DNA from 4 places in the Metabacillus hrfriensis genome. Region 4 is predicted to be linked to each of the others. Evidence: riboswitches for the same ligand, from Rfam matches in the RefSeq annotation. Region 4 holds a riboswitch; each other region holds the start of a gene.
What was found. Region 4 has a riboswitch for S-adenosylmethionine ahead of QLQ22_RS01280 (LLM class flavin-dependent oxidoreductase). Riboswitches for the same ligand answer to the same signal wherever they lie in the genome.

Region 1 (5,637 bases), 910 kb from region 4:
TGCTTCTTTATCTGATGAAGAACTGCTTGAGATTCTGGCATCAGACGGCATGCTTATCAAACGGCCATTAACAACAGACGGCAAGAAAGTTACCGTCGGCTTTAATGAAGATCAATTCGAAGCAGCATGGGCAAAGTAGTAGAAGACTTTAACTTCAGTCTTTTTACAAATAAACAAGATAAAACTTGGAGGTAATAAAAATGAACACACCAAAAGAACTTCGCTATTCTGAAGAGCACGAATGGGTTAAAGTTGAAGGCGAAAAAGTACGTATCGGCATTACTGATTTTGCTCAATCAGAACTTGGGGATATTGTATTTGTTGAGCTTCCTGAAGTTGGAGATGAAATTAAAGCAGACGAGCCTTTCGGAAGCGTTGAATCAGTAAAAACGGTTTCAGAGCTTTATGCGCCAATCAGCGGAAAAGTTGTTGAAATCAATGAGGATCTTGATGACAGCCCAGAATTTGTAAACGAATCTCCATACGAAAAAGCATGGATGATTGTTATCGAGCCAAGCAATGTAAGTGATGTTGACAGCTTAATGACTGCTGAACAATATGTAGAAATGACAAATGAAGACTGATAAAGGGCATCAACTCAGGACACCCTAAGCTATAAAAAGGAGGGTGTTCCAGGATGTCATTTGAAAAGAAGCGCTTAGATATTACAGACCGGGTAACAGGACGCTTTTCAGAAGGTCAAATGAACTTGTTTTTTGAAAAAGAGCAAATTGGCACAATGTCTTTTGGTCAAAATGGAAATCAGGTTTCATTGAAAAATGGATATGAAGAAGAAAACCATTCCTTTTTCCAGGATGCAGACGTTTTATCAAAACAAGATGAAAAGTATGTAGATTGTGACGAAGAAAACGGCTGGTGCTAATCGAATGGCAGTGGAATGTTCCACTGCCATTTTTGTTCAATTATTTTAAGAAACAACCTCATGCAATTCGAATAGGTTATAAGATAACACATACTTTAACTGAATAGGTGATGGCGATGTCTGCAATTGAGGTTGAAAAGGTCATAATAGTTGAAGGAACATCTGACAAACGAAAGGTTCTTAATGTTGTCAATGAACCTGTAGAAATTATCTGTACAAATGGAACAATAAGCCTTACTCGATTAGATGAAATGATTGATGCTCTGTTTTATAGAGACGTATATGTGCTTGTAGATTCTGATGAATCAGGGGATCGCCTCAGAAAACAATTCAAGCGGGAACTGCCCGAAGCTGCTCATATATTTATAGATAGAATGTACCGTGAAGTTGCGACTGCACCTGATCAGCATGTTGCTGCTGTGCTTTTAAGTGCAAATATCGATGTTCAGGCGAAATACTTATAAAATAAAGGGAGTCTCATGAAAAGCAATGATTGAAATAAAAGAAGAACAATTAGATATGTTTGCTGAAAAAGAATTTGGCATCCTTTATCTATACACTCCATTTTGCGGAACGTGTCAGCTTGCAAAAAAAATGCTGTCTGTTGTTGAAGAGCTGCTCCCAGCTTTAGCGATTCATACGGCAAACTTAAATTTCCTGCCTAAGCAAGCGGAAGAGTGGGGAATTGAAAGTGTTCCCTGCTTGCTTATATTTGAAAATGGAGCGGTTACCCACAAGAAATATGCCTTTCATTCTGTTGAATATATTTATCAAATATTGAAAGAATATGCCGCCTGAGCAGGGCGGCATTTGACATATTTCTTGGGAAATAGAAAAAACGATTATTTTGTCTCTCCAAGTCCAATAAAGTGTCGAACTTTTCATAAAGGTGATGAGTCGTATTAAAACGAATTAATACGTTATGATCTGATAGGAAAGAAATGGGGAGAAAAAAAGAAATGGACTTATTTTCGTTTGTAGAAAAAATGAATGCGTCTTATTTTATTCAGCCGCTGCTTCCAAACGAAGAATTAAGAATACGGATAACCAGTTCAAAACAAAAACCCATCCTGCTTGTTTTAAAAAAGGGGGCTTGTTGTTTAAGCAGCGACAATGACAATCTTTCAGCACATGTACTGGTTTCAGGTGATGAAAATCATCTTCTTGACTGTTTTCACTCACCAATCAGACTTCTTCAGCTCTCAAAGCTAGGAGCGATTGAAGTAAAAGGATCATTTCGCAATGTACTAAGGCTTGAATCCATTATTCACTTGTCTAAATAATAATCTAAAAATTCAAACTATTAATTGACTGTGTAAATGAAGCGGTGTTACAATTCATTTAGATTCAATAAGTTTAATCTTATCAAGAGAGGTGGAGGGACTTGGCCCTGTGAAGCCCGGCAACCGGTTATTGCAACACGGTGCCAATTCCATCAGAGCAGGGTAGAATGCTCTGGAAGATAAGAAGAGTTATGGTGATTCCGCCTCTTCTTTGAAGGGGTTTTTTATATGGAAAAATGAAAAAGGAGATGGGAATATGGGACAAAATAAGTATCGGCTTGAGACGTTAAATGTACATGGGGGTTTGCAGAAGGATCCTGCAACAGGAGCACGGGCTGTGCCAATTTATCAGTCTAACGCCTATGTTTTTAATGATACGGAGCATGCATCGGATTTATTTGCTTTAAAAGAGCAGGGTTACATTTATACCCGGATACATAATCCTACCTCAACGGTTTTCGAAGAAAGAGTTGCCCAGCTAGAAGGGGGAGTAGGAAGTCTTGCTGTGGCAAGCGGCATGGCTGCGATAACGCTTTCCATATTAAATATTGCCGGAACAGGGGATGAGATTGTCTCTGCCTCAAGCCTATACGGGGGGACCTACAATCTCTTTCAAACCACTTTGCCTAAGTACGGGATACAGACTAAGTTTGTAAATGCGGATGATCCTGAGAATTTCAGGGATGCCATCACACCTAAAACAAAGGCCATTTTTGCAGAAACGATTGGCAATCCAAGTCTGCAGGTTCTTGATTTAGAGGCAGTGTCAAAAATTGCTCATGAAGCAGGTATCCCATTAATTATTGATAACACTTTTGCAACTCCTTATTTATGCAGGCCAATCGAACACGGAGCAGATATTGTCATTCATTCGGCCACCAAATGGCTGCTTGGAAACGGCACGACCCTCGGAGGAATTATCGTAGACGGAGGGAAGTTTGATTGGAACAGCGATAAGTTTCCGGGCTTTACTACTCCAGATCCAAGCTATCACAATCTTGTATATGCAGAAGCATTGCCGGAGGCAGCCTTTATTGTAAAAGCCCGCGTTCAGCTCCTCAGGGATTTAGGGCCTGCTATCAGTCCTTTTAATGCATTTCAATTTGCTCTTGGAGTGGAAACACTTCATGTAAGAATGAAAGAGCATATTTTTAATACGAGAAAAGTGGTTGAGTATTTAAATGAGCATCCTGCAGTTAAATGGGTGCTGTACCCTGAAGATGAACAGCACCCTGACAAGGCCCTGGCAGATAAATATTTAGCTAAAGGGGCAGGCGCGGTTGTAGTGTTCGGCATTGATGGCGGCCGTGCAGCAGGCGCAAAGGTGATTAATTCTGTTAACCTATGGTCGCATGCAGCAAATGTCGGAGATGCCAAAAGCCTGATCATTCATCCTGCCAGCACTACACATCAGCAGCTGGATGCAGAAGGCCTGAAAAAATCAGGAGTAACTGAAGACTTAATTCGATTGTCTGTTGGGATTGAACATATAGATGACCTTCTGGAGGATCTTGAACAGGCAATTGAACAAGCAACGGGTGTGAAATCATTAATTGAATCATCCGTCTTTTCGAATTAATAAAAAACTTTTTGGTTGACACGGTCTTTTGGCACATGATAAAATCACACTCGTACTACTAACTCACTGAATTTAAACGTAAACTAATTAAATAAATTGTAAGTCTCTTATCCAGAGAGGTGGAGGGAAAGTGCCCTGCGAAGCCCGGCAACCGTCAATTTTATTGAAAAGGTGCCAATTCACTCAAAGCTGTTATTCAGTTTTGAAAGATGAGAGAAAGGTTCTTCTATAGATATGCCTTTCTGCTCATTTATGCAGAAAGGCATTTTTGTTTTCTTAAAAGTTTAAGGGGAACAAGTGGTTCCGCTTTTCTTAATAAAAAAAATGAACCTGACGTAATTCGTGCAAAATGATAGTGAGTGGAATTTTGGAAGAAGGTGAATTCATGATTACGTTAAAAGATGTCAAAAAAGTCTTTCAATCAAAAAGCGGAAATGTTACCGCGGTTGATTCAGTTGACTTGAACATAAATCAAGGTGAAATTTTCGGAATTATCGGTTATAGCGGAGCAGGAAAAAGCTCACTGATCAGATTGCTGAACGGACTTGAAAAGCCTACAGGCGGTTCCATTCAAGTAGCGGGAAGAGAGATCGATAAAATCCGCGGAGATGAACTGAGAACGGCAAGACACGAAATAAGCATGATCTTTCAGCATTTTAATCTCCTTTGGTCAAGGTCGGTCCGGGAAAATATTTCGTTTCCATTAGAAATTGCCGGAGTGAAAAAAGAGCAGCGGGTGAAACGAGTGGAAGAGCTGATTAAGCTTGTAGGGCTGGAAGGGCGGGAAGATGCATATCCATCCCAGCTGAGCGGAGGACAAAAACAGCGTGTCGGTATTGCAAGAGCTCTTGCGAATAACCCAAAAGTATTGCTTTGTGACGAAGCAACATCTGCACTGGACCCGCAAACAACAGATTCAATTCTTGAACTGCTGGTGGATATTAACGAAAGACTGGGTTTGACCATTGTCCTGATTACACATGAAATGCATGTTATTCGTAAAATCTGCCATCGTGTTGCCGTTATGGAGAACGGAAGGATTGTTGAGCAGGGTGAAGTGCTCGATGTTTTCAAAAAACCGCAGCAGTCTATTACGAAGCGCTTTGTGAAACAAATTACGGAGCCTGATGATACGCAGGAAACGATGGAATTGATTCTTGAAAAATACAAACACGGAATGGTTATTCAGCTAACATTTGTGGGGGATTCAACAGAAAGTCCGCTCATTACGAATCTTATACGAAACCATCCGATTGAAGTAAACATCCTTCAAGGGAAAATATCGCAAACTCAAAGCGGATCATATGGTACCTTGCTCATTCATATGGACGGGCAACCTGAAGAGCTTGATAAGGCAATGGCATTTATCCGCTCTCAAGAAGTTGAAGCGGAGGTGATTGCAAATGTTTGAGAATGTGAGATGGGAAAATGTATGGGAAGCTACAAGTGAAACCTTATTCATGACAGGATTCTCCGTGGCTGCAACATTTTTCTTGGGCATTATACTCGGGCTGCTGTTATTCTTAACTTCCAGAGGCGGAATATGGGAAAATAAACCGGTAAATATCATTATATCTGCATTCGTGAATATTTTCCGGTCGATTCCGTTTATTCTGCTTATCATTTTGCTGATTCCTTTTACAAAGGCCATTTTAGATACGTTTCTTGGAGCAAAAGCAGCATTGCCGGCTTTAATTATCGGCGCTGCGCCATTTTATGGACGAATGGTTGAAATTGCTCTACGAGAAATAGATAAAGGAGTCATTGAGGCTGCAAGATCGATGGGTGCAAAAACATCAACAATCATTTGGAAGGTATTAATACCTGAATCATCTCCTGCGCTTATCTCCGGCATTACCGTAACCGCAATTGCACTTGTCGGCTACACAGCC
Region 2 (5,637 bases), 2.1 Mb from region 4:
CATATCGTTCCACATATGCATTGGGACAGAGAATGGTATTTTTCAACGGAAGAATCTAGAATTCTTTTGGTTAACAATATGGAAGAAATAATGGAGATGCTAGAAAATAATCCAGATTATCCACACTATGTACTAGATGGTCAAACGTCAATTTTAGAGGATTACTTTGCTGTTAAGCCGGAAAGTAAGGAAAGAGTCAAAAGTCTAGTTCAAAAAGGAAAGCTGATCATTGGACCATGGTATACACAAACAGACGAGATGGTGGTTGGCGGAGAATCGATTGTACGAAATTTATTATATGGAATAAAAGATTGTGAAGAGTTCGGGAGTCACATGAAAATCGGATACCTTCCAGATTCCTTTGGACAATCTTCACAAATGCCGCAAATTTTAAATGGTTTTGATATTAAGTATTCGATTTTTTGGCGAGGGGCTACTGAACGTCACGGCACAGACAAAACGGAATTCTATTGGGAAACAGATGAAGGTTCTAAAGTTCTGGTACAATTATTTCCTCTAGGATACGCGATTGGAAAGTATTTGCCGGAGGATGAACAAAAGCTTCAAGAACGTATTGATAAGTATTTTAAGGTGTTAGATCACGGTGCTACGACAGAGAATATCATTTTGCCAAATGGTCATGATCAAATGCCTATTCAAAAAAATATCTTTACTGTTATGGATAAACTGCAGGCAATGTACCCAGACCGCGAGTTTTTCTTGAGCAAATATGAAAACATCTTTGGTGAATTAGAAAAAAATGAGGAACTTCCTACACTGCAGGGTGAATTTATAGATGGAAAGTATTCACGCGTTCACCGAAGTATTTATTCCACACGCATGGATATTAAAGCTGCCAATGCAAGAATTGAAAATAAGCTCACAAACATATTAGAACCACTTGCAACTCTTGCGTACAGCCTAGGTTTTGAATATCATCACGGTCTAATAGAACTTATTTGGAAAGAAATTATGAAAAATCATGCGCATGACAGTATAGGATGCTGCTGCTCAGATAAAGTCCATCAAGAAATTGTTAACCGATTTTTTCTTGCAGAAGAAAAAGTCGATCAACTTATCAGCTTCTATAAGAGAAAAATTGTTGATTCAGTAGATACAGAATGGAATTATGATCGTCTTTCTGCTTTTAACTTACTTCCCTATGATCGGGAGGAAGTCATTACAACAGAAGTTACTACAAAATTAAAGTCCTTTAAGTTAATTGATGAAATGTCAAAGGAAATTGAGTTTGAAGTAATAGACAGCGTTGTTATTGATCCTGGGTTAATTGACCGTCAAATCGTTCATTACGGAAACTATGATCCCTTTATTAAATATACCGTTCAATTAAAAGACCAATTTCCTGCATTAGGCTATAAAACCTATTTTATAGTTGAAAATGATGGGGAAATGAAAAATTCAATTTCTCCAAAAAGTGAAGTTACAACAGATTTCTACGAAATCAGCGTAAATTCAAATGGTTCGTTGAATATTTTTGATAAGAAGTTAAACAAGACCTTCAACGATGTTCTGTTACTTGAAGATGGAGGGGATGATGGAGATGAATATGACTTTTCTCCATTAAGAGATGAAACGCTAATCTATAGTAACAACGTAAAGGCGGACGTTGAAATTAAACAGGGGCAGTATGAGGCTACTATAGATATTCGTTATACCCTTGCAATTCCAGAAGATCTAAATAAGAGAAAAGATCATATTTTAGATAGCTCTGCAGATGTGCATATTAAACTCACCATTCCAAATCACAAGCCAATTATTGAAATCAAGCTTGAGATAGATAATCACGCTAAAGATCATCGTTTAAGAGCGTTAATTCCAACGGGAATTGCTTCAGCATTTTCTGTATCTGATAACCAATTTGGTTGTTTGAAACGTGATGTTTACGATAGTGCAATGGATATTTGGGAGCAGGAAGAATGGGATGAACGTCCAGATTCCATTTATCCAATGTTAAGTTTTGTTAGTCTATCCAATGAAGCATATGGTGTGAGTGTACTAACAAATAGTACAAGAGAGTATGAGATTGTCGGTGAAGCATACGACACAATTGCTATAACCTTGTTCAGAGGTGTAGGAGTGCTGGGTAAGGAAGAACTGCTCAGAAGGCCGGGCCGTCCTTCTGGAATTAAATTACCTACTCCAGACTCACAAATGCTTGGAAAACTAACGTTAGAGTTTGCGATTGTTACACATCAGCAATCTGCATTAAAAGCTAATGCTGCACGGATGGCTAAAGAGTACTTAACACCAATTGATCTCTATAACAAAATTCCATTTAATGCAATGAAACTTAATACAGCGGATGTTAAAACGCCGGCCTCTTTCAGCTTTATAAAAGAAGTACATCAGGATTCTGTTTTAAGTACTTTGAAGAAAGCCGAAAAGGATGATCAATTCGTATTGCGTTTCTATAATCCAACCGACGAAGAAAAGGTCGTTTCATTTAAAATAAACCGTTCTATTCAACAAGCATATACGGCAAATCTTAATGAAAAATGTTCTGAAGTTATAGAGGTGGAAGAAAATAAAGTACAATCGAAAATTAAAACAAATCAAGTGAAAACGATTCTTTTTTAAAAGCAGTTTGATAGTTTTTCAAAAAGACACTCTTCTATTTGCACGTGAAGTTACCTTCAACGCAGCAAAAAATAGGGGTGTCTTTTTTATTAACAAATAGAAAGTTAAATCAACCTTGATGTGAGTAAATATGAATAAACCAATTTTTCTTTTTCCTATTTTTCAAAGAGAGAATTTTGGGAGGAGATAAGAATTGCAATGTTATTAGGAATAAATTTTTATGCCCTTAATACAAGAAATAAACAGTAATTACAATGTGTATTAGGCATAATTGATTTAATCAATGCAGTATAGAAAGTAATTATTATTTTTAATTCCGACTTGACACATATGATTTATTGTATTAATTTAATATTAACAAATTTTTCAATTACAGCGCTCACTGGATAACCAGAGGCTTTCACTCAAGTACCCTGAGAACTTGAGATGGAAGCCTTTCGTTCATTTAACATGATTAATTAAGGAGTGATGAATCCATTAATGGATGAAAAAAACATATATTCTTATTTAGAGAGGTGGAGGGAATGGCCCTATGAAACCTCGGCAACAGGCTTATATAAAAGTACTGTGCTAATTCCAGCAAGCATGAAAGTGCTTGAAAGATAAGATGAGATATTCGTTTAATCCGAAACTCTTTCTTATTTTAGAAAGGGTTTTTATTTTACGCAATTTTTGATGGGCGGTGAGAACTCGCAATATTAAGGATTTAAAAAAAATGAAAAAGGGAGAAAACAAAAATGAAAAAATTATCGATTACACTTCTAGCCGGAATCATATTCATTATTTTATCAGGATGCAACATAAACTCAAATGCATCTGAAAACAACAAAATTGTCGTAGGTTCATCTGGATCAGATGCTCAAGTATGGAACTTTATTTCAAAATCAAAAGCAGCCAAAGAAGCCGGAATTGAGATTGAAGTAAAAGAATTTAATGACGGCCTGCAAATTAATGAGGCTACAAATGACGGAATCCTTGATGTAAATGCTTTTCAATCACTATCATATTTTCAAGATTATGTGAAAAGTAAAAATGCAGATTTAGCCGCAATAGCAACAACTTATTTAGAACCAATGGGTATTTATTCTAAACGCTTGAAGTCACTTGAAGAAATTCCGGAAAATGCTGGAATAGCCATTCCTAATGATCCGGCAAATACAGCTCGAGCTCTACGCGTATTGCGAAATGCAGGTGTCATTACGTTAAAGGATGATTTTGATTCATTTGGAACGATTCAAGATATTGTAGAAAACCCGAAAAATATTAAATTTGTTCCAGTAGACGGATCATCTACAGCGCGGTCTCTTCCCGATGTAGATGCCTCCTTAATTGGAAACAGCATTGCTCTTGATGCTGGATTGAATTCTATTAAAGATTCTATTTACCATGAAGAGGTCAATCAAGATACACAGGCAAATATTAATATTCTTGTTACTCAAAAAGAAAACGAAAAAAATGAAAATTTTAAAAAATTAAGCAGTATATATCATTCGAAAGAAGTTCAGGAATTCATAAAGAAGGAATTTGGCGGAACCAAAATCCCAGTAAAAAAACCGGTTGAAGAAATCATAAATAATTAATAATTAATAAAGACTCTTTATCGATGGACTATAGACAACTGATTACTTTATAGAATTAGCTGTTCCTATTCTTCAAGAAAGGGGTTTATTTCGATCGGAGTATGAAGGTGTCACTCTTCGAGAGAGCTTAGGTCTGGAATTTCCGGAAAATCAGTTTGCGTGAAAAAACGCAGAACAAGGAAGAACAGGAAACAGCTGACTTTTTATCTTGATTAGTAGACCTTTGTATAGTCCGAAAATATTTTTATAAAACCAACTTGATTTATCGGAAAAATAAGAATAATATTCTTTCAATGGATCTAAAATTTCATAATTTAAAGAATTGAAAGAATAAAGAATTGCCCACTGGTCAACCGGAGGCGCCCCAGATAAGATATGCATTCTTATCTGGGGGGCCTTTTTTGCAGCTTCTTTTGCTGACTGGACTTCTAGAGGCACATTAAATAGGGCTGTGAGGAAAAGAAATAAACAAGGGGGGAAGAAAGTGTGTCAATAAAATTGAGCATTCTTGATCAAAGTCCGATTGGAGAAAATGATACAGCAGCAGATGCGTTAAAACAAACAGTGGATCTGGCAATACTTGCAGAGAAATGGGGTTATCACCGTTTTTGGGTATCTGAGCATCATAATTCAGAGGAATTAGCTGGCTCTGCGCCAGAAGCTCTCATTTCCTACCTTCTGGCAAAAACCAAACAGATTCGAATAGGTTCTGGCGGAGTTATGCTTCAACATTACAGTCCATATAAAGTCGCTGAAATCTTCAACGTTTTGTCATCTTTAGCTCCAGGAAGAGTGGATTTGGGAATAGGAAAAGCTCCGGGCGGCCTGCCCCTTTCCACAAGAGCGCTTCAGCAAAATCTTTTGAAAGGTGGTCAAAGCATTCAAGAGAAATTAAGTGATTTAAAAAGTCTCATGCATAACAGCTTACATGAGAAACACGAGCTATACGGTGTGAAAGCTTATCCTATTCCTCCTGAACCAGCGCATCTTTTTCTCCTGGGAGCCAGTGAGAATAGTGCGAAGTTAGCAGCAGTATTGAACATTTCATTCGTTTATGCACAATTTATTAACGGTGATCCAAATGAACTGAAAAAATCACTGCAAGCCTACCTTAATGGGGGAGGTAACAATCAAGACTTTCATTTAGCGTTATCTATCATAGTTGCGGATACGGATCGTGAAGCAGAAAATCTCAGGGGTGAGAGTAAATTGATAAGAGTAAATCTGGAAAGCGGACGACATGTAACGGTTAAAAGCATTGAACAAGCAGAAAAATTTGCAGAACAGGCTGGTGAATCTTACTCCATAGAAGAACAAGTTGCCGCAATTATATACGGTTCAAAAGCAACGGTAAGAAGACAGGTTTTAGAATTGCAAAACAGTCTGGGGATAAATGAAATCATTGTTTCAACCCCTCTAGTGGATGTTGAGGCTAAACAAAAAAGTTTTTCACTTTTAG
Region 3 (5,637 bases), 1.6 Mb from region 4:
ACAACGTAAAGGATTTCTGCTCCTTGTGCTGTATGAACGCGGATCCATTCAGGGAATCGAATGTCATAGCAAATCACTCCGGCACTTTGCAGACCGTCAAGCTGAAACAGGCCTTTTTCGGTTCCGCCGTTTAGATAAAGGTGCTCATCCATCAGTTTGAAAAGATGCAGCTTGCTGTATTCATGGTTAAGCTCGCCTTGGCGATTAAAAACATACATTGTGTTCGTGACGCCTGCCTCTGTTTTTTTCGCAACAGAACCTGCCACAATATTAACTTCATATGTTTTAGCCAGACTGCTGACCAGAGCGATTGTTTTGCTGCCGTTTGGGTCTGCGATCTCGTCGAGCCTAGTAAGATCATAGCCTGTTGTCCACAGTTCAGGCAGAACAATTACGTCAGGTTTTTCAGATGCTGCTATTTTTTCTATTTCTTTTTTTACCGTTTCAATATTTGCTTCAGGGTCACCAAAAACAAGGTCTATTTGCAGGCATGCCACTTTTGGATTCATCAATCTTCATCTCCGCCTCGAAAATTTTTCTTTACAAGCTGACTCTAACAATATATGATTTTTCACTAGAATTTCAAGAATTTTTTGAGAAGGTGTAAAACATGAAAAACTTCAATCAATCACAGTTATTAAATAAGCTTCCAAAGCAGTTTTTTGCAAGTCTCGTAGCAAGAGTGAATGCAAGTATCGAAGCGGGACATGACGTTATTAATCTTGGACAGGGGAATCCTGATCAGCCGACACCGCCCCACATTGTTAAGGCTCTTCAGGAGGCAGCGGAAAATCCGGACTATCACAAATATTCCCCGTTCCGCGGACAGAAATTTCTTAAAGAAGCAATTGCGGAATTTTACAAGCGGGAGTATGGTGTAACACTTAATGCTGACAAAGAAGTGGCCATTTTGTTTGGCGGAAAAGCGGGGCTTGTTGAAATTCCGCAATGTTTACTGGACCCGGATGATTTAGTTCTCGTGCCGGATCCCGGATATCCTGACTATTGGTCTGGGGTAGAGCTTGCCCGGGCCAGGATGGAATTTATGCCGCTGGTAAAAGATAATCAGTTTTTGCCGGATTATGGGCAACTTTCTGAAGAAGCGAAGAAACAGGCAAAGCTAATGTTTCTGAATTACCCGAACAATCCGACCGGTGCTGTTGCCTCAAAAGAATTCTTTGAAGAAACAGTCGCGTTTGCAAAAGAAAATGAAATTTGTGTGATTCATGATTTTGCCTATGGCGCCATTGGGTTCGACGGAAAAAAACCTGTCAGCTTTTTGGAAGTTGAAGGAGCGAAAGAAACTGGGATAGAAATCTATACACTCTCGAAGACGTATAATATGGCGGGCTGGAGGATTGGCTTTGCGATTGGCAATGAAAGTGTCATTGAAGCGATTAATCTGCTGCAGGATCACATGTTTGTCAGTGTGTTCAGTGCTGTCCAAGAAGCTGCTGCAGCTGCCCTGCTTGAATCACAGAGCTGTGTGGATGAATTGGTGGAGCGGTATGAAAGCAGACGCCATGCATTCATAACTGCTCTTAACGAAATTGGCTGGCAGGTTGAAGCGCCGCCAGGGTCGTTTTTTGCCTGGCTGCCTGTTCCGGAAGGCTATACGTCAGAATCCTTTGCCGAATATCTCCTCCTTCATGCACATGTCTGTGTGGCGCCGGGTGTCGGTTTTGGGAAATTCGGAGAAGGCTATGTAAGGGCAGGACTTTTAACCTCAGAAGAAAGACTGAGAGAAGCAGCAGCACGGATAAAATCTTTGAATTTATTTTAAAATGGCGGTTGACAGTCTTTTGAAAAAATGTTATAATCCAAATTAATTTCAGGTTATTCAGAACATAAAATAAATAAGCCATTCTTATCAAGAGCAGGTGGAGGGACTAGCCCGATGAAGCCCGGCAACCGACTTAAACCAAGGTTTAAGCACGGTGCTAAATCTTGCAGCATTTCGCTGATAGATAAGGATCTTAGCCAAGTCAGATAAGGTCTCTTTTCGATTAGCGGAAAGGGGCCTTTTTTATTTATTTAGAATGTATAAAATTTTGCGCATTGATGGCAAACTGAGTCGTCCAGCTCCTCGGCCAGAACAAAAAAGTCAAAACCGGACTTTTCTGCTGGTTTTGCCATGCCTGAGCTAAACTGGCGCTTGCGCATTTCTAAAACTGTTATGGAAGGCGGTACAAACATGAGCGGCATTACAGCAACCTATCTCATCCATGATGAAAAAAACTTAGAAAAAAAAGCAGAAGGGATTGCCCTTGGGTTAACCGTTGGGTCCTGGACGGATCTTCCGGAACTGACTCAGATACAATTGAAGCAGCACAAAGGGAAGGTCATCTCTGTAGAAGAATTTGAGGCTGATGATAAGGTTTCAGCTTTTTTAAACAAACGCGTTAAAAAAGGCATCGTTAAAATTTTTTACCCTGGCGTAAATTTCAGCCATGATTTGCCGGCGATTCTTGCGACTGTGTTTGGAAAACTGTCTCTTGACGGCGAAGTAAAGCTTCAGGACCTGGATTTTTCAGAAGATATTCTTGCTGAGTTTCAAGGTCCTAAATTCGGCATCAGCGGCATCCGTGAAAAACTTGGTGTATATGACAGACCTTTGCTTATGAGTATTTTTAAAGGTGTCATCGGACGTGATCTCGCTTTTTTAAAGAATCAGCTTAAAGATCAGGTGCTTGGCGGGGTTGATTTGGTGAAAGACGATGAAATTCTTTTTGAAAATCCGCTGACACCTTTTGACCAGCGGATTACTGCCGGAAAAGAAGTGTTAAACAAGGTTTATGAGGAGACCGGTCATAAGGCGATGTACGCGGTTCATTTATCAGGCAAAACGTATGATTTAAAAGAAAAAGCAAAGCGTGCGGCAGAGCTTGGAGCAGATGCCCTATTGCTTAATGTTTTTGCCTACGGCCTTGACGTGCTTCAAAGCCTGGCAGAGGACAAAGACATCAACATTCCGCTTATGGCTCATCCAGCTGTCAGCGGTGCATTGGCATCATCCTCACTATATGGAATCTCGCATTCTCTTTTACTCGGAAAATTGCTGAGATACAGCGGAGCCGATTTTTCTCTGTTTCCATCCCCTTATGGAAGTGTTGCGCTTGAGCGGGAAGCGGCCCTTTCCATAGGTGCAGCTTGTAAAGAAAACGTGCTCCTGAAGGAAACATTCCCTGTGCCTTCAGCAGGGATTCATCCAGGACTCGTCCCTATCTTAATCCAGGATTTCGGGTTAGATAGCGTGATTAACGCAGGCGGAGGTGTCCACGGACATCCAAACGGCGCTGCTGCAGGCGGAAAAGCTTTCCGTGCAGCGATCGATGCGGCATTACAAGGCATCTCCTTGACTGAAAAAGCAAATGAAAATGCGGATTTGAGAATCGCGCTGGATCTTTGGGGGCAGGTGGAAGTGAGCAAATGAGCAAGCCGATTATCATCTGTGATTTCGACGGAACAATAACAAACAATGACAACATTATTGCCATCATGAAGAAGTTTGCACCGCCAGAATGGAATGCTTTAAAGGATGATGTATTAAGACAGCGGATTTCTGTCCGGGCAGGAGTAGAGAAGATGTTTCGGCTGATTCCATCAGAGCTGAAATATGATATTATTCAATACTTGCTTTTTACGGCTCAGCTTCGCGATGGATTCCGTGAATTTGTTCAATATACGGAGGAGGAAGAAATCCCTCTGTATATCGTAAGCGGAGGCATTGATTTTTTTGTTCACCCATTGTTGAATGGCTTGGTTGACAGGGACCGTGTTTACTGCAATGCAGGTGATTTCAGCGGTCAGGCAATTGAAATCTTATGGCCAAACTCATGTGATGATCAGTGCAGCAATGACTGTGGCTGCTGCAAGCCGAGTTTAATCAGGAAGCTTGCTGCTCCTGATCAGGAAGTCATTGTCATTGGTGATTCAGTTACGGATTTAGAGGCTGCAAAACTTGCAGACTTTGTGTTTGCAAGAGATTTTCTTCTGGGAAAATGCCAGTCTTTAGACCTTCCGCATCAGGAATTTACTACGTTCTTTGATGTGATAGATAGACTTAAGAAAAAGCAGGAGGCGGTATCATGAGTCTTTTAAATCAACGCTTGCGCGAGCTTGCAGCGGTTAAACGCGAGCTTGCTGAGAGGGACTGGTTTCCAGGTACAAGCGGAAACCTCGCGATTAAGGTAAAAACAGAGCCGCTCTCGTTTTTAGTGACTTCAAGCGGTAAGGATAAACGGATTGAAACGGATGAAGATTTCCTATTGGTCGATCAGAATGGAGCTGCCCTTGAAGAAACAAAGCTGAAGCCTTCTGCTGAAACCCTGCTTCATGTTGAAATCTATAATCGTACGAACGCAGGCTGCAGCCTCCACGTCCATACTGTTGACAACAATGTCATCTCTGAGCTCTACGGCGATGACGGCGGCGTTACGTTTAAAGGACAGGAAATCATTAAAGCATTTGGTCTTTGGGAAGAAGATGCAGAGTGGCATATTCCGATTATTGAAAATGCGGCTCATATACCGGATCTCGCAGCTGACTTTGGCAAGTATGTGAACGGAAACTCCGGTGCTGTTTTGATCCGCAATCATGGCATTACCGTTTGGGGCAAGGATGCTTTCGAAGCCAAAAAAGTGCTGGAAGCATGTGAATTTCTATTTTCCTATCATTTAAAAGTCCTATCTTTAAAACAAGCTAAATCGCTCACATTAAGAGCTTAACAATAGGAGGAATTATAATGGCAACGATACGATTACAGGAAACAAATGAAAGAATCGCTGATCAAAAGGCGGTAGCTGCCTTTCTTGAGTCTCAAGAAGTCATTTATGAGCACTGGGATATCGAGAAGCTGCCGGAAGCTTTAAGAGAGAATTACAGTCTTGCTGATGAGCAAAAAGAGGAAATTCTGCAAGTATTCAAGGATGAAATCGCAGACATCTCAGAGCGTCGCGGCTACAAGGCACAGGATGTCATCTCTTTATCTGAGAGCACGCCGAATCTTGATCAACTATTGAAAAATTTTCAGCAGGAGCATCATCACACAGATGACGAAGTACGCTTCATCGTCAGCGGCCACGGCATATTCATCATACAGGGAAAAGACGGCTCATTTTTTGATGTTGAACTCAACCCCGGCGACTTAATCTCCGTACCGCCAAACATACGCCACTACTTTACTCTTCAGGAGGACCGCAAAGTTGTCGCAGTCCGCATTTTCGTTACATCTGAAGGCTGGGTGCCAATTTACGAAAAAGAAGAGCAGCAGGCATAATTGGAAATCCTCTTCACCTTGATGGTGAAGGGGGTTTTTTTATTCTGAAAGTAAAGGATTTTAGTCAGCAGAACAAGAATGAATGATTCGAATAGGACATCAGCTGCACAGAATGATTTAAAATAAACTTTGACTTATGCAATTTGAATCAAGGAGGAGAAAACCTTGTAAAGCGAGCACAATCTGAATCCAATCGAACATAATTAACAGCACTAAAATCCTTAAGCTGGATGCAAGAAAATGAGCAGGGCCAGAAGAAAATTCAAAATCATTTTAATTTTCTTTACTCTCTGATGTTTCTATGGTAAATTTTCAACAATAAATAAGCATAAAAGGGAGGATTGGAAAGATGAAGATTC
Region 4 (5,637 bases):
AATAGAAGGAATCGATCAATCGCAAGATATGCTCGAGTCATGCAGAAAGCGCTGCGAGGAGAGGGGGCTGTCTCCAGTCCTGCAGAAAATGGGGATGAGCGAAATGAAACTCCCCCGCACCTTTGAGGCGATTATCATTCCAGCGGGGACTTTTTTGCTGATTGAAGACAGAAAGCAATCCATTTTGACGCTTAAGAACTTTTACGATCATCTGGCTGCAGGCGGCCGGCTGATTCTTGATTTGTATCTTCAGCCTGATACAGCTCTAAATGAGGTCAAGACGAAAACTTGGGTTACACCCGAACAGAATGTTATTACAATGGAATCAAAGCGGGTGGAAGTGAATTACCTTGAGCAGTATTCGGTAAGCTATTTGAAATATGAAAAGTGGCAGGAAGGCAAGCTGATAGACACTGAACTGCAGAGGTTTGCGATGAGATGGTACGGTGTACGTGAATTTAAATTGGTTTTAGAGCGGCTTGGGTTTATTGACATTGTGATATCAGCCGATTATACATATGGAAAAGAGCCCGTGCACGCGGAGCAAACCATTACGTTTGAAGCAAGAAGACCAGAAGGCACATACTCATGAAGAGTATGTGCTTTCTAGTTTCGCTTTTCTTTTTTCTTCCACAAGCGGCATCACTTCTGTTGAGAATCGTTCCATTTCCTCGAGCTGCGGAGAGAATTGCAGCAGAAGCAAGTCGAGCCCGGCATCTTCATACTGAATAATCTTTTCTGCAATCTGCTCAGGCGTTCCGATTAGATTCGGTCGCAATCCTCGATTGGAGACAGAGTAATCATAAAGCTCGAGCTTTTGTTCAAGCTGGGATTTTGTTGTGAAATCTTTATATCCCGCATAAGCTGAAGATTCCTTAATATCCGTGATTCTTGCAAGCTCCGCCTGAACCTCATCATCCGTATCTCTGCACACAATGTAAGCAGCCATTCCAAAGGATTGAAACGGTTTGCCTTCAGCAGATGCTCTTAACTTCTTCATCTCATCAATCTTGCTTCTGATTTCATCAACCGTTCCGCCGTGCATTACATAGGCATCACAATGCCTCGCAATGGTTTCTTTTCCGCGGGGGCTTTCGCCGCCTGCATAAAGAATCGGATTCGGCTTTTGTACAGGCTTTGGATGGAGATGTGTTTGGCTGAACTGATAGAAATTGCCTTGATAGGTGAAGGTTTCTTTTTCCCACAGCCCTTTTAATACTTGGATGAATTCTTCTGTCCGGTCATATCTTGCATCATGCTCAGTAAAAATTCCGCCATATTGCCGCGCTTCTTCTTCCCACCAGGCCGATACGACGTTTAAGGTGAATCTGCCATTGCTGATGTGATCGATGTTTGCTGCCATTTTTGCTGTAACCGCGGGATTATGAAAACCGGGTCTTACTGCGGTCATGATTTCAATCTTATCTGTCACGGCTGCAAGTGCGGCTGCTGTGGTCCATGCTTCGAGGGAATCGTGCTCAGGTCCTTTAATATCATTTAAGTAAAGCTCGGCAATCAAGGTTGTATCATAACCCCATTTTTCCGCCTTTTGAATGACCTCTTTTGCATATGCGTAGGTCGGGGGCATATTCTCATTTTCCACATTCCGGAGCCATCCGCCGAAGATCGGCAGCCAAAATCCGTATTTCATCAATAAAACACTCCTCTCTCCGCATAAAAAAGCCTCTCTTGTGTAAGAAGAGAGGCAGAATCTGCTGTTTTCAGTTCCATCTCATCTGTCAAACATAACGTTTGCTGGAATTGGCACGGTTTCTGTATAGATCCGTTGCCGAGGCTTCAAAGGGCCATGTCCCTCCACCTCTCTTGATAAGAAAGCATATGAAATTAGTTGTATCATAAATAAAATTGTTTAATCTGTCAATTCTAAAAATTCAGCCGAGCTTTTCTTGCAGGAATTCAGTTACTTGCTCTGGTGATTTTGCATTAGCGCTGTGAAGATGCCCGAGTTTTTCACCGTTTTTGAAGATCAGAATGCTTGGGATGCCCATTACCTGATAAGTTTCTGCAAGTTCAGGGAACTCATCCTTATTGATTTCGTACCAATCATATTTAGAATAAGCCCCAATGATTTCATCAATAAACATATTCATTCTTGTACAGTCAGGGCACCAGTCTGCGAAAAATTTGATCAGCACCTCTTGATCTTGGGTAATTAACTCTTGAAACTGTTCTTTGGATGTAATTTGCTTCATGATCATGCCTCCTTGCTTTTATTTTAATACATAATGAGGATTTTGCATTCACGAATTGCTTATGCAGGCCAAAATAAACTTTGTAAAGAGCTCTGGTCACTGAATGCGCAGTGCTGGATAAAAAGGATGATATGGAGTTTTGGCAGATAGCGAATGCCTCTGTTAGGATGTACAAAAAAACCTGGGTGGATCCTGGAAACAGGTCGAGAGCGATTTTAGAGGAATTAAAGAGCCAGTATGAGTCTCCAAAACAGTTGGAAAGCCGAATTAGGGCAAACAAAGATCGTGTATGAGTCCTCAAAAGAGCTGGAAATCCGATTTAGAGGAATCAAAGGGCCTGTATGAGTCTCCAAAACAGTTGGAAAGCCGAATTAGGGGAAATAAAGATCGTGTATGAGTCCTCAAAAGAGCTGGAAATCGGATTTAGAGGAATCAAAGGGCTGGTATGAGTCTCCAAAACAGTTGGAAAGCCGAATTAGGGGAAACAAAGATCATGTTTGAGTCCTCAAAAGAGCTGGAAATCCGATTTAGTGGAATCAAAGAACCAGTATGAGTCCTCAAAAGAGCTGGAAATCGGATTTAGAGGAATCAAAGAGCCTGTATAAGTCTCCAAAACAGTTGGAAAGCCGAATTAGGGGAAACAAAGATCGTGTTTGAGTCCTCAAAAGAGCTGGAAATCCGATTTAGTGGAATCAAAGAACCAGTATGAGTCCTCAAAAGAGCTGGAAATCGGATTTAGAGGAATCAAAGAGCCTGTATAAGTCTCCAAAACAGTTGGAAAGCCGAATTAGGGGAAACAAAGATCGTGTTTGAGTCCTCAAAAGAGCTGGAAATCCGATTTAGAGGAATCAAAGGGCTGGTATGAGTCTCCAAAACGTGTGTAAAGTCATTTTAGAGGAATCAAAGAACCAGTATGAGTCCTCAAAAGAGCTGGAAATCGGATTTAGAGGAATCAAAGGGCTGGTATGAGTCTCCAAAACAGTTGGAAAGCCGAATTAGGGGAAACAAAGATCATGTTTGAGTCCTCAAAAGAGCTGGAAATCGGATTTAGAGGAATCAAAGGGCCTGTATGAGTCTCCAAAACGTGTGTAAAGTCATTGTAGAGGAATCAAAGAACCAGTATGAGTCCTCAAAAGAGCTGGAAATCGGATTAGAGGAATCAAAGGGCTGGTATGAGTCTCCAAAACGTGTGTAAAGTCTTTTTTGAGGAATCAAAGAACCAGTATGAGTCCTCAAAAAAGCTGGAAATCCGATTTAGAGGAATCAAAGAGCCAGTATGAGTCTCCAAAACGTGTGTAAAAACTTTTTAGAGGAATCAAAGAACCAGTATGAGTCCTCAAAAAAGCTGGAAATCGAATTTAGAGGAATCAAAGAGCCAGTATGAGTCTCCAAAACAGCAGAAAAGCCGAAGTTGGGTAATCATAGAACCTGAATGAAGCCTCATAACAAGCTCAAAAACCAGAGTCACCAATAACAGCACAAATAGCTAAAATAGGATAATCAAAAGCGGACGGAAAAAGGCGTGTCACTCGAATGTTATAAAGAATTGCATGATGGCTATAACAATTTGATTTGAAAATGATAATATAGAAGAGATGAACTTTCTTTAGGGGGATATCCACATGAAAATTAAAGTCGGATTATTATACGGCGGCAAGTCAGCAGAGCATCAGGTTTCATTGCAGACCGCACTTGCTGTAATAAAAGCTTTAGATACAAACAAATTTGATATACATCCAATCTACATTTCAGATAAAGGTGAATGGATCCGCGGTGCAAAATTGCAGGAGCCTGCTGCAAACGTTGCTGCTCTTCAGTTTAAAGAAGGCGGCACAGCTGTATCGCCGGTTGCTTTGAATCAGGATCTCTTTCCTTCAAAGACGGACAATGAGCATGAGCAAATCGATGTAGTGTTCCCTCTTCTGCATGGACCAAACGGTGAAGACGGAACGGTTCAGGGAATGCTTGAATTGCTGAATATTCCTTATGTAGGGAATGGCGTTCTTGCTTCTGCAGCCGGCATGGATAAAGTGATTATGAAAAACCTGTTTGCACAGGCCGGACTTGAGCAGGCTAAATACGTTTCATTCATTAAGAATGACTGGAAGAAATCTCCGGAGAAAGCTTACGAGACAGTTGAGCAGGAGCTTGGCTACCCTTGCTTTGTAAAACCGGCAAATCTTGGATCAAGTGTCGGCATCAGCAAATGCAAAGACCGCGAATCCCTTGTAAAAGCTTTTGATGAAGCATTCAATTATGACCGCAAGATTATTATTGAAGAAGGCATTATCGGCCGTGAAATTGAAATCGGCGTTATTGGAAACGATGAACCAATCTGCTCTGCAGTCGGAGAAGTTGCACCTAAAAAAGAATTTTACGACTATAATTCGAAATACCTTGATGGCGATACAGATATGATGATTCCGGCACAAGTTACAGAGGAAGAATATGCTCTGATCAAAGATTTAGCTATTAAATCATTTAAGGCCATTGACGGATCAGGCCTTGTACGTGCAGATTTCTTTTTAACAGAAGACGGAAGAGCCTTGATCAATGAAGTGAACACGATGCCTGGATTTACTCCGTACAGCATGTTCCCGCTGCTTTGGAAGCATGCAGGTGTTGAGTACCCTGAGCTTATCGAGAAATTAGTTGAGCTGGCGCTTGAGCGCCACGAAGGAAAACAGCAAATTAAACATACGTTTTAAGAAAGCATGGAAACACTATTCTTAAGAATAGTGTTTCTTGGTCTACATATTGATCATTAATCATGGAATTGAAAGGAGCTAAACAAAATGATACGACGTTCGTTATTGGACATTCAAACGATGGCAGGCGGCTCAGGATTATCTGCAGAAAAAGAGAATGAGTTCATTCATGGAATTACAACGGATTCGAGGAAGATTGAAGCCCGAACCCTATTCATCCCGATTGTCGGCGAAAATTTTGACGGGCACGAGTTTGCCGGAAAAGCGCTCGAAGAAGGTGCTGCTGCGACTTTATGGGACCGCAATAAACCGAATCCTCCGTCTGGTGCTGTTATATTAGTTGATGATACGTTAAAAGCATTGCAGCAGTTGGCGAGCAGCTATTTAGAGCAGCTTCAGCTTAAGGTAATCGGTGTAACTGGAAGCAATGGAAAAACTACCACAAAAGATATGGTGGCTTCGCTGCTTTCCACAACCTACCGTGTACATAAAACCAAAGGGAATTTTAACAATCATATCGGATTGCCGCTTACGATCCTCAGTATGAAAGAGGATACAGAGGTAGCTGTACTCGAAATGGGCATGAGCGGCAGGGGTGAAATCGAACTCCTTTCAAATCTTGCAAAGCCTGATGCTGCGATCATAACGAATATCGGCGAATCCCATTTAATGAATCTGGGATCAAGGGAAGGCATAGCAGAAGCAAAGCTTGAAAT

Region 1: another riboswitch for S-adenosylmethionine. It lies ahead of QLQ22_RS21820 (O-acetylhomoserine aminocarboxypropyltransferase/cysteine synthase family protein); the one in region 4 lies ahead of QLQ22_RS01280 (LLM class flavin-dependent oxidoreductase).
Region 2: another riboswitch for S-adenosylmethionine. It lies ahead of QLQ22_RS15505 (MetQ/NlpA family ABC transporter substrate-binding protein); the one in region 4 lies ahead of QLQ22_RS01280 (LLM class flavin-dependent oxidoreductase).
Region 3: another riboswitch for S-adenosylmethionine. It lies ahead of mtnW (2,3-diketo-5-methylthiopentyl-1-phosphate enolase); the one in region 4 lies ahead of QLQ22_RS01280 (LLM class flavin-dependent oxidoreductase).

What each region holds. Positions count from the first base shown of each region.
Region 1 is NZ_CP126116.1:4,386,365-4,392,001, reverse strand. It holds gene QLQ22_RS21850 (arsenate reductase family protein) at 1-139, shown strand, start outside; gene gcvH (glycine cleavage system protein GcvH) at 201-584, shown strand; gene QLQ22_RS21840 (YusG family protein) at 638-883, shown strand; gene QLQ22_RS21835 (toprim domain-containing protein) at 1,000-1,347, shown strand; gene QLQ22_RS21830 (thioredoxin family protein) at 1,373-1,681, shown strand; gene QLQ22_RS21825 (SCP2 sterol-binding domain-containing protein) at 1,843-2,166, shown strand; SAM riboswitch class I at 2,243-2,352, shown strand; gene QLQ22_RS21820 (O-acetylhomoserine aminocarboxypropyltransferase/cysteine synthase family protein) at 2,423-3,745, shown strand; SAM riboswitch class I at 3,850-3,961, shown strand; gene QLQ22_RS21815 (methionine ABC transporter ATP-binding protein) at 4,131-5,156, shown strand; gene QLQ22_RS21810 (methionine ABC transporter permease) at 5,149-5,637, shown strand, end outside.
Region 2 is NZ_CP126116.1:3,152,777-3,158,413, reverse strand. It holds gene mngB (mannosylglycerate hydrolase) at 1-2,598, shown strand, start outside; SAM riboswitch class I at 3,099-3,207, shown strand; gene QLQ22_RS15505 (MetQ/NlpA family ABC transporter substrate-binding protein) at 3,336-4,178, shown strand; gene QLQ22_RS15495 (LLM class flavin-dependent oxidoreductase) at 4,665-5,637, shown strand, end outside.
Region 3 is NZ_CP126116.1:1,824,703-1,830,339, forward strand. It holds gene QLQ22_RS09010 (carbon-nitrogen family hydrolase) at 1-509, opposite strand, end outside; gene QLQ22_RS09015 (pyridoxal phosphate-dependent aminotransferase) at 611-1,783, shown strand; SAM riboswitch class I at 1,865-1,974, shown strand; gene mtnW (2,3-diketo-5-methylthiopentyl-1-phosphate enolase) at 2,195-3,433, shown strand; gene QLQ22_RS09025 (2-hydroxy-3-keto-5-methylthiopentenyl-1-phosphate phosphatase) at 3,430-4,092, shown strand; gene QLQ22_RS09030 (methylthioribulose 1-phosphate dehydratase) at 4,089-4,727, shown strand; gene QLQ22_RS09035 (1,2-dihydroxy-3-keto-5-methylthiopentene dioxygenase) at 4,745-5,278, shown strand; gene cbpA (cyclic di-AMP binding protein CbpA) at 5,628-5,637, shown strand, end outside.
Region 4 is NZ_CP126116.1:226,692-232,328, forward strand. It holds gene QLQ22_RS01275 (class I SAM-dependent methyltransferase) at 1-592, shown strand, start outside; gene QLQ22_RS01280 (LLM class flavin-dependent oxidoreductase) at 587-1,651, opposite strand; SAM riboswitch class I at 1,730-1,834, opposite strand; gene QLQ22_RS01285 (thioredoxin family protein) at 1,893-2,213, opposite strand; gene QLQ22_RS01290 (D-alanine--D-alanine ligase) at 3,836-4,921, shown strand; gene QLQ22_RS01295 (UDP-N-acetylmuramoyl-tripeptide--D-alanyl-D-alanine ligase) at 5,009-5,637, shown strand, end outside.